3 regions of the Streptomyces sp. NPDC091292 genome follow, and region 2 is predicted to be linked to each of the others. Evidence: riboswitches for the same ligand, from Rfam matches in the RefSeq annotation. Region 2 holds a riboswitch; each other region holds the start of a gene.
The links. A riboswitch is a leader RNA that binds a small molecule or an ion and turns the genes downstream of it on or off. The one in region 2 is predicted to bind S-adenosylmethionine.
Positions count from the first base shown of each region.

Region 1: linked by a shared signal. The riboswitch ahead of ACIQNU_RS17010 (glutathione S-transferase C-terminal domain-containing protein) and the one ahead of thrC (threonine synthase) in region 2 are both predicted to bind S-adenosylmethionine.
Region 3: linked by a shared signal. The riboswitch ahead of ACIQNU_RS06220 (aminotransferase class V-fold PLP-dependent enzyme) and the one ahead of thrC (threonine synthase) in region 2 are both predicted to bind S-adenosylmethionine.

Region 1 is NZ_JBIVUQ010000005.1:127,758-131,866, reverse strand. Features, by position in the region: gene ACIQNU_RS17025 (NtaA/DmoA family FMN-dependent monooxygenase) at 1-473, opposite strand, end outside; gene ACIQNU_RS17020 (LLM class flavin-dependent oxidoreductase) at 490-1,752, opposite strand; gene ACIQNU_RS17015 (putative leader peptide) at 1,829-2,143, opposite strand; SAM riboswitch class IV at 2,228-2,372, shown strand; gene ACIQNU_RS17010 (glutathione S-transferase C-terminal domain-containing protein) at 2,672-3,427, shown strand; gene ACIQNU_RS17005 (AbgT family transporter) at 3,443-4,109, opposite strand, start outside.
Region 2 is NZ_JBIVUQ010000007.1:356,136-360,244, forward strand. Features, by position in the region: gene ACIQNU_RS21960 (MoaD/ThiS family protein) at 357-632, opposite strand; gene thrC (threonine synthase) at 689-1,978, opposite strand; SAM riboswitch class I at 1,996-2,160, opposite strand; gene ACIQNU_RS21970 (glucosyl-3-phosphoglycerate synthase) at 2,338-3,285, shown strand; gene ACIQNU_RS21975 (trehalose-6-phosphate synthase) at 3,485-4,109, shown strand, end outside.
Region 3 is NZ_JBIVUQ010000001.1:1,263,635-1,267,743, forward strand. Features, by position in the region: gene ACIQNU_RS06210 (cytochrome bc complex cytochrome b subunit) at 1-779, shown strand, start outside; gene trpD (anthranilate phosphoribosyltransferase) at 914-1,978, shown strand; SAM riboswitch class IV at 2,061-2,177, shown strand; gene ACIQNU_RS06220 (aminotransferase class V-fold PLP-dependent enzyme) at 2,379-3,791, shown strand; gene ACIQNU_RS06225 (Lrp/AsnC ligand binding domain-containing protein) at 3,830-4,109, opposite strand, start outside; gene ACIQNU_RS06230 (rhomboid family intramembrane serine protease) at 4,108-4,109, opposite strand, start outside.

The DNA.
Region 1 (4,109 bases), on a different contig from region 2:
GCCCTGGAGTACCGCTCCTCCTGCGGGAGGAATCCGCCGCGGCGGAAGTTCTCTCCGGTGAAGGCGTCCCAGGAGGTGACGACGTTCCACGCGGCGCGCCCGCCGGAGAGGTGGTCGAGGGTCGCGAACTGCCGGGCCACCTCGTAGGGCTCGTTGAAGGTGGAGTTGATGGTGCCGGTGAGGCCGAGGTGTTCGGTGACGGCGGCGAGGGCGCTCAGGACGGTGAACGTGTCGGGCCGTCCGACGACGTCCAAGTCATAGATCTCGCCGCCCTGTTCACGCAGCCGCAGCCCTTCGGCGAGGAACAGGAAGTCGAACTTGGCGCGTTCGGCGGTGCGGGCGAAGTGGGCGAAGGAGCTGAACTCGATATGGCTGCCGGCCTCGGGATCGCTCCACACGGTGGTGTTGTTGACGCCGGGGAAGTGTGCCGCGAGATGGATCTGCTTGAGCGGCTTGTCGGGCGACGTGCTCATGAGTGGTCCCTCCGGCTCAGGCGTTCTCGGCGGCGGCGTAGCGGTTGGCGGGGCGGGCGAGCCCGAGCAGGCCGCGCAGGGTGTCGGCCTCGTAGGAGCGCCGGAAGATGTTCCGGCGCTGGAGTTCGGGGACCAGGCCCCGGGTGATCGCCGGGAGGTCATGGCCGACGACGCCCGGCCGCAGCCGGAATCCGGTGAGCCCGGAGGACCGCAACTCCTCCAGGAGATCGGCCAGTTGGGCGGGCGTGCCGGTGAAGATCCGGGCGTCGCTGTCGTACGGCCGGCCCGCGAGCGTGTCGAGTCGGTCCCGTCGGGCCGCCGCCGCGCCGGGCTCGTCGTCCAGGAACACCACCAGATCGCCGAAGAGGTGTACGGGATCCTGGGCGCGCCCGGCCGTCTCCTGTGCGGCGCGGACGGCGGCGACGACGGCTCGGGCCTGGTCGGTGTCGTGCGGGGTGACGTAGCCGATGTCCGCGGAGCGGCCGACCAGACCGAACGGAGCGCCCGACGCCGATGCGTGGGCCAGCACGGTGACGGGCGGTTGGCCCTGGGGCGGGCGGGGTGTGATCGAGGGGCCCTTGACGCTGAAGTACTTGCCCTCGAAGTCGATGTAGTGCAGCTTCTCGCGGTCGATGAAGCGGCCCGTGGACACGTCGCGGATCTCGGCACCGTCCTCCCAGCTGTCCCACAGCCGCCGTACGACCTCGATGTAGTCGGCGGCTTCATCGAAGAGGCCGACGACCGCCTCCCGTACGCCCGGGGTGTCCAGATCCTCGAAACGGAACTCCGGGACGCTACGGCGGCCGAAGTGGGCGGCCTCGTTCCGGCGCGGGGACACCTGGACGCGGACGCCCGCGCGGCCGGTGCTCACGTAGTCGAGGGTCGCGATGGCCTTGGAGATGTGGAACGGCTCCGTGTGGGTGGCCACCACTGTCGGCACCAGTCCTATGTGGCTGGTCAGCGGTGCGACGCGGGCCGCGATGAGAACGGCGTCGAGGCGTCCGCGTACCTGGTCGGTGCGGCCGTCGGGTGCCGAGAAGTGCGAGGACTGGAGCCCGAGTGCGTCCTCGATCGTCACGAAGTCGAGCAGGCCGCGTTCGGCCTCGGTGACCAGATCGGTCCAGTATCCGGCGGTGAAGAGGTCCCGGGGGCGGGCGACCGGCTCGCGCCAGGCGGCCGGGTGCCAGCCCGCACCGTCGAGCGCGACGGCAAGGTGCAGCGGGGCGGCGGAGGCGGGGGGCGAAGCGGGTGACGGGCGTGACGGGGATGCTGAGGTCATGGCGGGCATGCCTTCCTGATCGGCTGTACGGGTCGCCGCGCCCCGGTCGGGAGAGGGCGGCGGAGTGACAGTCAGGTCAGGAACTACAGAGCGCGCCGGCGACACGCTTCAGGTCGATGTGCGGCCGGGAGTAGAGGTACACGGGCACAGGCACGGGGCGATACGGGGCCGGGGCGACGACACGGAGGACGGACACGGACGTCAGGTCCTGCCTGTGCGCCACCAGCCCTCCCGCCGCTTTCCCTCGCGCCACGTCCTTCACCTCCGACCTGCGGCCTCGGCACTCGTCACCTCTTCGGGACGCTACGTGAGGGCCACAGCCGTGCGCAATGCCGGGCCCCGCGCCACGTCTTGAGCCATAACGATGCCGCTCCGCGGGAGATTCCCGCATCCCGGATGGAGTGTGACCACGTCGTGAGACGGCCGACGGCCCCTTCTTGACGGCTTCACGGAGCGCGATGACACTGGCGGGGACGGTCACGATTGTCAGCGCCCATCGGGCAGGTTCGCCTGCTCGTGCGGTCATCGGCCCCGGCCCGCTGGCAGGCAACCCTTCCACCGCGACGGGGTGCCCCGGGTGACGACCGGGTCCCGTCGCGGCGGCGGGGCAAGCGTGGTCTCGCGTCTCGCGAGCCCCGGATGTGGACCGGTGGACATGGAATCGCCCTGGAACTGTTTGACGAGGCGCCTGCACATCGATCTGCTGCGCGTCTCCAGCGCCTGCTAGTACGCGGGTCCGGTAGTACGCGGGTCCGGCCCTTCCATCGGGCCCCGCAGACCCCTCATGTCCCCGCAGACCCCGCAGACCCGCAGACCCCGCGGTACTCAACACACAGGCGCAGTGGTTCCGTTCCGCCTCCTCACGCATCGACGCGGGCACGGCGGAGACGGGGCTTCCTCGTTCCCCCAAGGGAGAGTCATGACCGAGACAGTTTCGCGTGGTGCCGGCACGGCGGCCCTCTCGTCCCGCCCGTCGTCCCGCCCGCACCGCTTCCGTGGCCGCATCGGCGTCGGCCTCGCCGGCGGCTTCTACCCCGCGCCCCACCGCTATCTCCTCCACCTGTCGGCGAGTTGTCCGCGCTCACTGCGCGTCTCCATCACCCTGGACCTGCTCGGCCTCAAGGAGTCCGTCGCCACCACGGTCCTCGCCCGCACCGACGGCACATCCGACGCGTTCGCCTCGCTGCGCAGCGCGTACGAGGCCACCTGGCACCACTACCACGGTCCGCTGACCGTGCCCGCGCTGTGCGACCGATGGAGCGGACGGGTGGTCAGCAACCACACGCCCGACATCCTTCGTGACCTGGGCGGCCTCGCCGCCGACGCCGCCGACGCCGGCGACCCGCGCATCGCCGCACTCCGCCCGCCGGCTCTCGCCGCGCGGATCGACGCCCTCCGCGACCTCCTCGACCGTGACGTCACGCCGGCCTCCCGGCCGGAGCGCGTGACGCCGCGACTCGATCTGCTGAACCGCCAACTCACGCACAGGCCCTACGCGTTGGGTGACGTGCTGACAGCCGCCGACGTGGACCTCTGGGTGGCACTCGTCCGCCTCGACGCGTCCCACGGCGTCTCCTCGTACGACGGCCTCCGGAACTACGTACGACGCCTCGGCGGTCATCCGGCCTTTCACGGCGCGGTCGGCACGGTCGGTGTGGGCCACAGCGCGGCATGACCCCGGTCTGCCGGGTCAGCGGACAGGCGCTCCCGGGCCGAGGGGAATCCCGAGGGTCCACCACAGCAGGAACAGCAGGGTCCAGGCGGTCGTCATCGCGACGGCCAGGGGAAGGGTGTACGAGGCGAGGGTGCCGATGCCCGCGCTCTTCCGGTAGCGCTGGAGGAAGCCGAGCGCCATCACGAAGTAGGGGCTCATGGGCGTGATGGCGGTCGAGCCGGAGTCGGCTATCCGGAACAGTGCCTGGGTGGTCTCGGCCGGGACCTGGACGAGCATCAGCATGGGGACCAGGACGGGCGCCGCGAGGGCCCACATGGCGGATCCGCTGGTGACCATGATGTTGACCAGGGTCAGAAGCAGGAGGATCAGCAGGAAGACGACGAGGATCGGCATGCCGCTGTTCCGTAGCGCCTGGGCCGCTTCGACGGCCACGACATCGCCGATGCGGGTCCAGTCGAAGTAGGCGAGGAACTGGGCGATGGCGAAGAACAGCACAAGGACCGGCGCCATCTGTTTGACGCCCTCGACCATGAGCTTCGGGACGTCGGCGGGCTTGGTGACCGAGCCCGCCGACGCTCCGTAGACGACACCGACGAGCGCGAACAGGACGGCGACGACGACGGCGATGCCGTCCAGGAGCGGGGACTCGACGATGCTGCCGCCCTCGCCGCGCAGGGGCGAG
Region 2 (4,109 bases):
TCACCCCCCAACGGCTGGGGGTGTGCGCCGGAACGCGTCGACCGCCGCTGAATGTATCTGCCCAACTGCCGTCTGCAACAGGTCAATCGGACGAGAAATCTGGGCACGCGTGATCGGAAATTTCCGGCTGATTGAATAGAATTCAGGGCAAGTCGGGCCCGGCAAAAGCCATCTAAGGCGCAAAGGGGCGGGGCGCTTTGGCTACTTCTTGTCGCCGTTCGACCGAGAACTCATATGCGTGCGGCATCGACGCGCGACGCCTTTCCCCAACTCTATCGCGTTCAATCCCACAGAATTGCCCCCTCCGCTTCTCTCGCGGAGGGGGCAACAGGGGTAACGCTGCGTCAGCCGCCGTGTCAGCCGCCCGCGACCGCCGGGATGATGGAGACACCGGCACCGTCCGGCGTGGCCGTCTGGAGGCCCTGCTCGAAGCGGACGTCGTCGTCGTTCACGTACACGTTCACGAAGCGGCGCAGCTTGCCCTGGTCGTCCAGGACGCGGGCGGAGATCCCGGCGTGGTTCTTCTCCAGGTCGGCGATGACCTCGGCGAGGGTCGTGCCCTCGGCGGCGACCTCGGCCCGGCCGCCGGTGTAGGTACGCAAAATGGTGGGGATGCGGACGTTGACGCTCATGTTCCGGCCTTTCCGGTCGATCCGTCGTGTATTCGTCGGGGGATTCAGCGGGGGATTCAGCGGGCCAGGCCCGCGTCGCGGAACGCGTCCAGGCTCGGGCGGATGGTCGCTGTCGGGCCGGTCGTCGGCGCCACCGCGTCCAGGGTCTTCAGGCCGTCGCCGGTGTTCAGCACGACCGTCGTCAGCGCGGGGTCGAGCAGGCCCGCGTCGATGAGCTTGCGCGTGACACCGACGGTCACGCCCCCGGCCGTCTCGGCGAAGATGCCCTCGGTCCGCGCGAGCAGCTTGATCGCGTCGACCACCTGCTCGTCGTCCACGTCGTCCACGGCGCCGCCGGTACGGCGCGCGATGTCGAGGACGTAGGGGCCGTCGGCCGGGTTGCCGATGGCGAGGGACTTGGCGATGGTGTTCGGCTTCTGCGGCTTCACCACGTCGTGCCCGGCCTTGAAGGCGGCGGACACCGGCGAGCAGCCCTCGGCCTGGGCGCCGAAGATCTTGTACGGCTTGTCGGCGACGAGCCCCAGCTTGATCAGCTCCTGGAGCCCCTTGTCGATCTTCGTGAGCTGGGAGCCCGAGGCGATCGGGATGACGAGCTGGTCCGGGATCTCCCAGCCGAGCTGCTCACAGATCTCGTACGCCAGGGTCTTGGAGCCCTCGCCGTAGTACGGGCGCAGATTGACGTTGACGAAGCCCCAGCCCTCGCCCAGCGGGTCGCCGATCAGCTCGGAGCAGAAACGGTTCACGTCGTCGTACGTGCCCTCGATGCCGACCAGCTCGCCGCCGTAGACCGCGGCCATGACGACCTTGCCCTGCTCCAGGTCGTGCGGGATGAACACGCAGGAGCGGAAGCCCGCGCGGGCGGCGGCGGCGCCGACCGCGCCGGCCAGGTTGCCCGTGGAGGAACACGAGAGGGTCGTGAAACCGAAGGCGCGGGCGGCCTCGATGGCCTGCGCGACGACACGGTCCTTGAAGGAGTGCGTGGGGTTGCCCGAGTCGTCCTTGATGAACAGCTTGCCGGGCTGGACCCCCAGTTCCCGGGCCAGGTTGTCGGCCTTGACCAGCTTCGTCCAGCCCGGGTTCAGATTCGGCTTGGACGCGACATCGGCGGGGACGGGCAGCAGCGGCGCGTACCGCCAGATGTTGTCGGGGCCCGACTCGATCTTCTTACGGAGCGCTTCCGGGTCACCGAGCGGCAGGTCGTACGCCACTTCGAGCGGGCCGAAACACAGCTCGCAGGCGAAGATCGGGCCGAGCGGGAACCTCTCGCCGCACTCGCGACACGAGAGGGCCGATGCGGGGCCCAGGTCTACGGTGTCGGTGGCGGGAGCGACAGTCTGTACAGCCATGGAGGCGAGGCCCTTTCTCCTCATCTTCCTCATGGCGCGTTTCGCCATGAGACGGATTTGGCACCTTCCCTAGCCGGGAGCCTCGCGGACATGATCGGAATTCACCTTGATCACGGACGAGACCGGCTGGAGGGTTGCCGGGGCTTCAACGGGCCGTATCCCTCTGCCCCTCTGGATGAGCGGTATGAAGTTGTGGTCGCGGCGACCCCCGACATGCGATGGTCACCGGCGTTGTTCAAGACTGTAACCGAAGGCCAGGACAGTTGAGATAGTCGTCCGAACCCCGAGACGAACGTAACAATCCGCCGCCCCGGTGGCGGTACCGGCCCCCCTTGTCGACCGCGAAGGAGCCGCTGACCGTGCTGGAAGATGTCGAGCGCTGGCTGACCGAGCGCTCCTGGTCCGTGTCCGACCGTCCCCTGCGCCACCTCCTGGCCGCCAAACGGGCCACCGGGACATCGGTGAGCGTCGTGCTGCCCGCCCTGGACGAGGAGGAGACGGTCGGCGAGATCGTCACCGTGATCCGGCGGGAGCTGATGACGCGGTCGGTGCCGCTCGTGGACGAGCTGGTGGTGATCGACTCCGGCTCCACGGACCGGACCGCCGAGGTGGCCTCCGCGGCCGGCGCACGCGTGGTGCACCGGGACGAGATCCTGCCGCGGCTGCCCGCTGTGCCCGGCAAGGGCGAGGTGCTGTGGCGGTCGCTCCTGGTCACCGGCGGCGACATCGTGTGCTTCGTCGACGCGGATCTGCGCGAGTTCTCGGCGGACTTCGTCTCCGGGATCGTGGGGCCGCTGCTGACCGAGCCGGAGGTCCAGTTCGTCAAGGCGATGTACGACCGGCCGCTCGGCTCGGCCGAGGGGCAGGGCGGCCGGGTCACCGAGCTGATGGCGCGCCCGCTGCTGAATCTGCACTGGCCGCTGCTCGCGGGGTTCGTGCAGCCGCTCGGCGGCGAGTACGCGGTCCGCAGGACGCTCCTGGAACGGCTCCCGTTCCCCGTCGGGTACGGCGTGGAGCTGGGCCTCCTGGTCGACTCCCTGCACACGGTCGGCCTCGACGCCCTCGCGCAGGTCGACGTCGGCGTACGCAAGCACCGCCACCAGGACGGCCAGGCGCTCGGCCGCATGGCCGCCGCGATCTACCGCACCGCCCAGCTCCGGCTGGCCCGAGGCCACCTGGTCCGCCCCGAACTCACCCAGTTCGAACGCGGCGAGCGGGGTTTCGAGCCCCGCACCTACCGGGTGGACACGGAGGAGCGCCCGCCGATGGAGGACATCGCGGAGTACGCGACGCGACGCGTGGCGTAGTGACCGGGCCTCGCCCCTGCGGGGCATCGGCACCCCTGCGTCCCTGCGGGACGAAGCCCGACGGAGGCCCACGCGTTGTCCCTGCGGGACACAGCCCGGCGGAAAGCTGTCCCCGCGGGACCCAGGCAATGCGCCAAGCCCCGGTCGTATACAGGCCGGGCGTGTTTGAGGGGTCGTGGGGTGGGCCAGGTATGCGGATATGGGTTTTGCGCAAGGGCACGTCCTCGTGGCGTCGAACCGCGGTCCGGTCTCGTACGACGTCCGTGAGGACGGTTCCCTGGGCGTACGGCGAGGTGGTGGCGGGCTCGTCTCGGGGCTGTCGGCGATCGGTCCTGACGCCGGCGCCGTGTGGGTGTGCGCGGCCCTCGGCGAGGGCGACCGTGAGGCGGTCCGGCGGACGGGCGGGGCGCTCGACCCCGCCGACACGGGCGGCCAGCGCGTCCGGATGCTCGGCATCCCGCCCGACGTGTACTCCGCCGCGTACAACGGCATCGCGAACTCCGTGCTGTGGTTCGTCCACCACATGCTCTACGACATCCCGGTCGAGCCGGCCTTCGGCACCGAGTTCCGTCAGCAGTGGGCCGCGTACGAGACGTACAACCGTGCCTTCGCCGACGCGCTCGCCGACGAGGCGGCCGAGGGCGCGGCCGTCCTGGTGCAGGACTACCACCTCGCGCTCGTCCCCGGCATGCTCCGCGAGCTGCGCCCCGATCTGCGGATCGGGCACTTCTCGCACACCCCGTGGGCGCCCGTCGAGTACTTCCGGCTGCTCCCGGACGACATCGCCGGGCAGTTGCTGCGCGGCATCCTCGGCGCCGACCGCG
Region 3 (4,109 bases), on a different contig from region 2:
TCACGATCAACCCGATCTGGGCGCTCGGCCCCTACCGCCCGGACCAGGTGTCCACCGGCGCACAGCCCGACTGGTACATGGGCTTCTCCGAAGGCCTGATCCGCACCATGCCGGGCTGGGAGATCAACTTCCTGGGCCATACGCTCGCCCTGGGCGTGTTCATCCCGCTGATGATCTTCCCGCTGGTCCTGGTCGCCATCGCGGTGTACCCGTTCATCGAGTCCTGGGTCACCGGCGACAAGCGCGAGCACCACATCCTGGACCGCCCGCGCAACGCCCCGACCCGTACCGGTGTCGGTGTCGCGTGGATCACCTGGTACGTGGTCATGCTGATCGGCGGTGGCAACGACCTCGTCGCCACGCACTTCCATCTGTCGATCAACGTCATCACCTGGTTCGTACGGATCGCGTTCTTCGTGGCGCCGGTCGTCGCGTTCCTCATCACCAAGCGGATCTGTCTCGGCCTCCAGCGCCGGGACCGGGACAAGGTGCTGCACGGACGCGAGTCCGGCATCATCAAGCGCCTGCCGCACGGTGAGTTCATCGAGGTCCACGAGCCGCTCAACCAGCAGGCGCTGCACACGCTCACCGCGCACGAGCAGTACCGGCCGGAGGAGATCGGCCCCGAGGTCGACGAGAACGGCGTCAAGCGCAAGATCTCGCGCGGCCAGAAGCTGCGGGCCAAGCTGTCCAAGGGCTACTACGGCGAGGACGGCCAGATCCCGAAGCCGACGGTCGAGGAGTACGAGGAGATCACCAGCGGTCACGGTCACCACTGACGCCCTGGTCGCCATCAGGTCGCCACAGCGAGAGCCCCGTCCACAGCCCGGACGGGGCTCTTCGCTGTCCCCACGGCTGGATAGGGTGGCCCTGTCGGTACGTCGGTACGCATGTCTACGACCCAGGAGCGACCATGAGCGCTGTGACCCCCGCTGGAGGCGACACCACGGCGGGCCGTTCCTGGCCCCGGGTCCTGGACGCGCTTCTGTCCGGGCAGGACCAGGGCGCGGACGCCACGGCGTGGGCGATGGACCGGATCCTGCGCGGTGAGGCCACCAACGCGCAGATCGCCGGGTTCGCGGTCGCGCTGCGGGCCAAGGGCGAGACCGTCGAGGAGATCTCCGGACTCGTCCGCACCATGTACGAGCACGCCCGGGTGATCGAGGTGCCGGGGCCCAGCGTCGACATCGTGGGCACCGGCGGGGACGGCGCCCGTACCGTCAACATCTCCACGATGTCGGCGATCGTCGTCGCCGGGACCGGGGCGAAGGTCGTCAAGCACGGCAACCGGGCCGCGTCGTCGGCGAGCGGCGCGTCGGACGTCCTGGAGAAGCTCGGCGTCAATCTGGACCTGACGCCCGAGCGGGTCGCCGAGGTCGCCGAGGAGGCCGGGATCACCTTCTGCTTCGCGGTGAAGTTCCACCCGGCGCTGCGCCATGTGGCCGCTGCCCGCAGTCAACTGGGCATCAGGACCACCTTCAACTTCCTCGGCCCGCTGACCAATCCGGCCCGTGTGAAGGCCCAGGCGACCGGTGTCGCGGATGCCCGGATGGCGCCGATCATGGCCGGGGTGCTCGCCGAGCGCGGCTCGTCGGCGCTGGTGTTCCGCGGCGACGACGGACTGGACGAGCTGACGACGACCGCCACATCGAAGGTGTGGGTGGTGCGGAACGGCGCGGTGAGCGAGCAGGCGTTCGACCCGCGGGACGTGGGGATCGAGCTGGTGCCCGTCGAGGCGCTGCGCGGAGCCGACGCCTCGTACAACGCCGAGGTCGCCCGGCGGCTGCTCGCCGGCGAGACAGGGCCCGTACGGGACGCGGTGCTGCTCAACTCGGCCGCCGCGCTGGTCGCCCTGGCACCGGGCGACGGGCCTCTCACCGAACAGATCCGCGCCCAGCTGGCCCGTGCCGCCGAGTCCATCGACTCGGGATCGGCGCGGCGGACCCTGGAGCGCTGGGTGAACGCCACCTCGAAGTGACGGACGGCCCCCGGGGGCCCGCAGGGTCCGCTATCTGGACGCCCGTTGGCCCGGCCTCCGGGTGTCTGTCATAATTTCGGCAGGTCATGAGTGACAGCGAATCGGCCCCGGCCCGCTGTCCGGCAACCCTCCGTCCGTGGCGGGGTGCCCCGGGTGAAGACCAGGTCGTAGGCAGCGAGGTCTACGGCAAGCGCGGACCCCTCGCTCCACCAGGGGTCCTGGTCGTCGAGGGAGCAGTCTCGTGAGCAAGCGAATGCGATAGGGCGCAGAGCCCCGCCTCCGCACACACCCCCGTCCGGTGTGATCGTCCCCCCCTTCCCGTGCCGTCCTGGTGTGGCCCGCGTCTTCGCGCGGCCCCCGACGGCGCGGTCATCTCGCTTGCCACTCACGGGAGTTCGCCATGTCCGTCGCCACCACTGCCGTCGCCACCGCCACCGCCACCGCCACTGCCCCTTCCGCCGAAGCCGGCTGTACCCCGCTGCCCGTCCTCGGCCGTGACGTCCGCGTCCCGCTCGTCACCGGCGGCGATGTCACGTACGCCGCCCTCGACTACGCCGCCAGCGCCCCCGCCCTCCAGCGCGTCTGGGACGACGTCGCCGCCTACGCCCCGTACTACGGCAGCGTCCACCGCGGCGCCGGATACCTCTCGCAGCTCTCCACCGACCTGTTCGAGAACGCCCGGAAGACCGTCGCCGACTTCCTCGACTGCCGCGACGGCGACCAGGTCGTGTTCACCCGCTCCACCACCGACTCGCTGAACCTGCTCGCCGCAGCGCTGCCCGCCGGTTGCGAGGTCTTCGTCTTCGAGACCGAGCACCACGCCTCGCTGCTGCCCTGGCGCGACGCCCGCACCACCTACCTCGACGCGCCCCGCACCCACGCCGACGCCGTCCGCACCCTGGAGCGCGCCCTCGCCGACCGCGATCCGCAGGGGTCGGCCCTGGTCTGTGTCACCGGCGCCTCCAATGTGACCGGCGAGCTGTGGCCGGTGCGGGAGCTGGCCGCCGCCGCGCACGCGCACGGCGCCCGGATCGTCCTCGACGCCGCCCAGCTCGCGCCCCACCACCCCGTCTCCGTCCAGGAACTGGACGTCGACTGGGTCGCCTTCTCGGGACACAAGCTGTACGCGCCGTTCGGCTCCGGTGTGCTCGCGGGGCGCGCCGACTGGCTGCGGGACGCCGAGCCGTACCTCGCCGGTGGCGGCGCCTCACGGAAGGTCGCGCGCCGCGCCGACGGCGGAGTGGACGTCGAGTGGCACGACAGCGCCGCCCGGCACGAGGCCGGCTCGCCCAATGTGATCGGGGCCTACTCCATCGCCTCCGCCTGCACGGCCCTTCAGGAGGCGGGCTTCGACTCGCTCGTGGCGCGGGAGCGGCAGCTCATCGACGCCGTGCGCACGGGCCTCGCCGAGGTGCCCGAGGTGCGGATCCTGTCGCTGTTCGGCGACGACGCCCCGCGCGTGGGCGTCCTCTCCTTCGTCGTCGACGGCTGGAACAGCTCGCACTTCGCGGCGGCGCTCTCCGCCGAGTACGGCATCGGCGTACGCGACGGTCTGTTCTGTGCCCACCCGCTGGTCCGCACCCTCCTCGGCGCGGAGCCGGGCGACACCGGCGAGTGCGGGGCGCCTGAGGCGGCGCCGGGGGAGCCGTCCCTCAACGCCATCCGGGTCAGCTTCGGTGCCGGCACGCCCGACGAGCATGTGGAGCGTTTCGTACGGGCCGTCCGGGAGCTGGTCACCGAGGGCGCGCGGTGGACCTACCGCACCGAGGACGGCCGCTGCGTCCCGGCCACCGGAAGCGAAGGGTCCCGCTAGTAATCAGGAATCAGGAATCAGGCAGCAGGCAGCAGGAATCAGGAGTCCAGGCCGATCGCGAAAGCGGCCTCCAGGTCGTGCTGCGAGTACGTACGGAACGCCACATGCGTGTCCGTGCCCTCGACGCCCGGGATCTTGCTGATACGGCCGGGGATGACATCCGCCAGATCGTCATGGGACCGCACCCGGACCATGGCGATCAGGTCATAGGTGCCGGTGACCGAGAAGACCTCGCTGACGCTGTCCAGCGCGGCGATCGACTCCGCGATCTCCGGAATGCGGTCCACGCTGGTCTTGATGAGCACGATCGCGGTGATC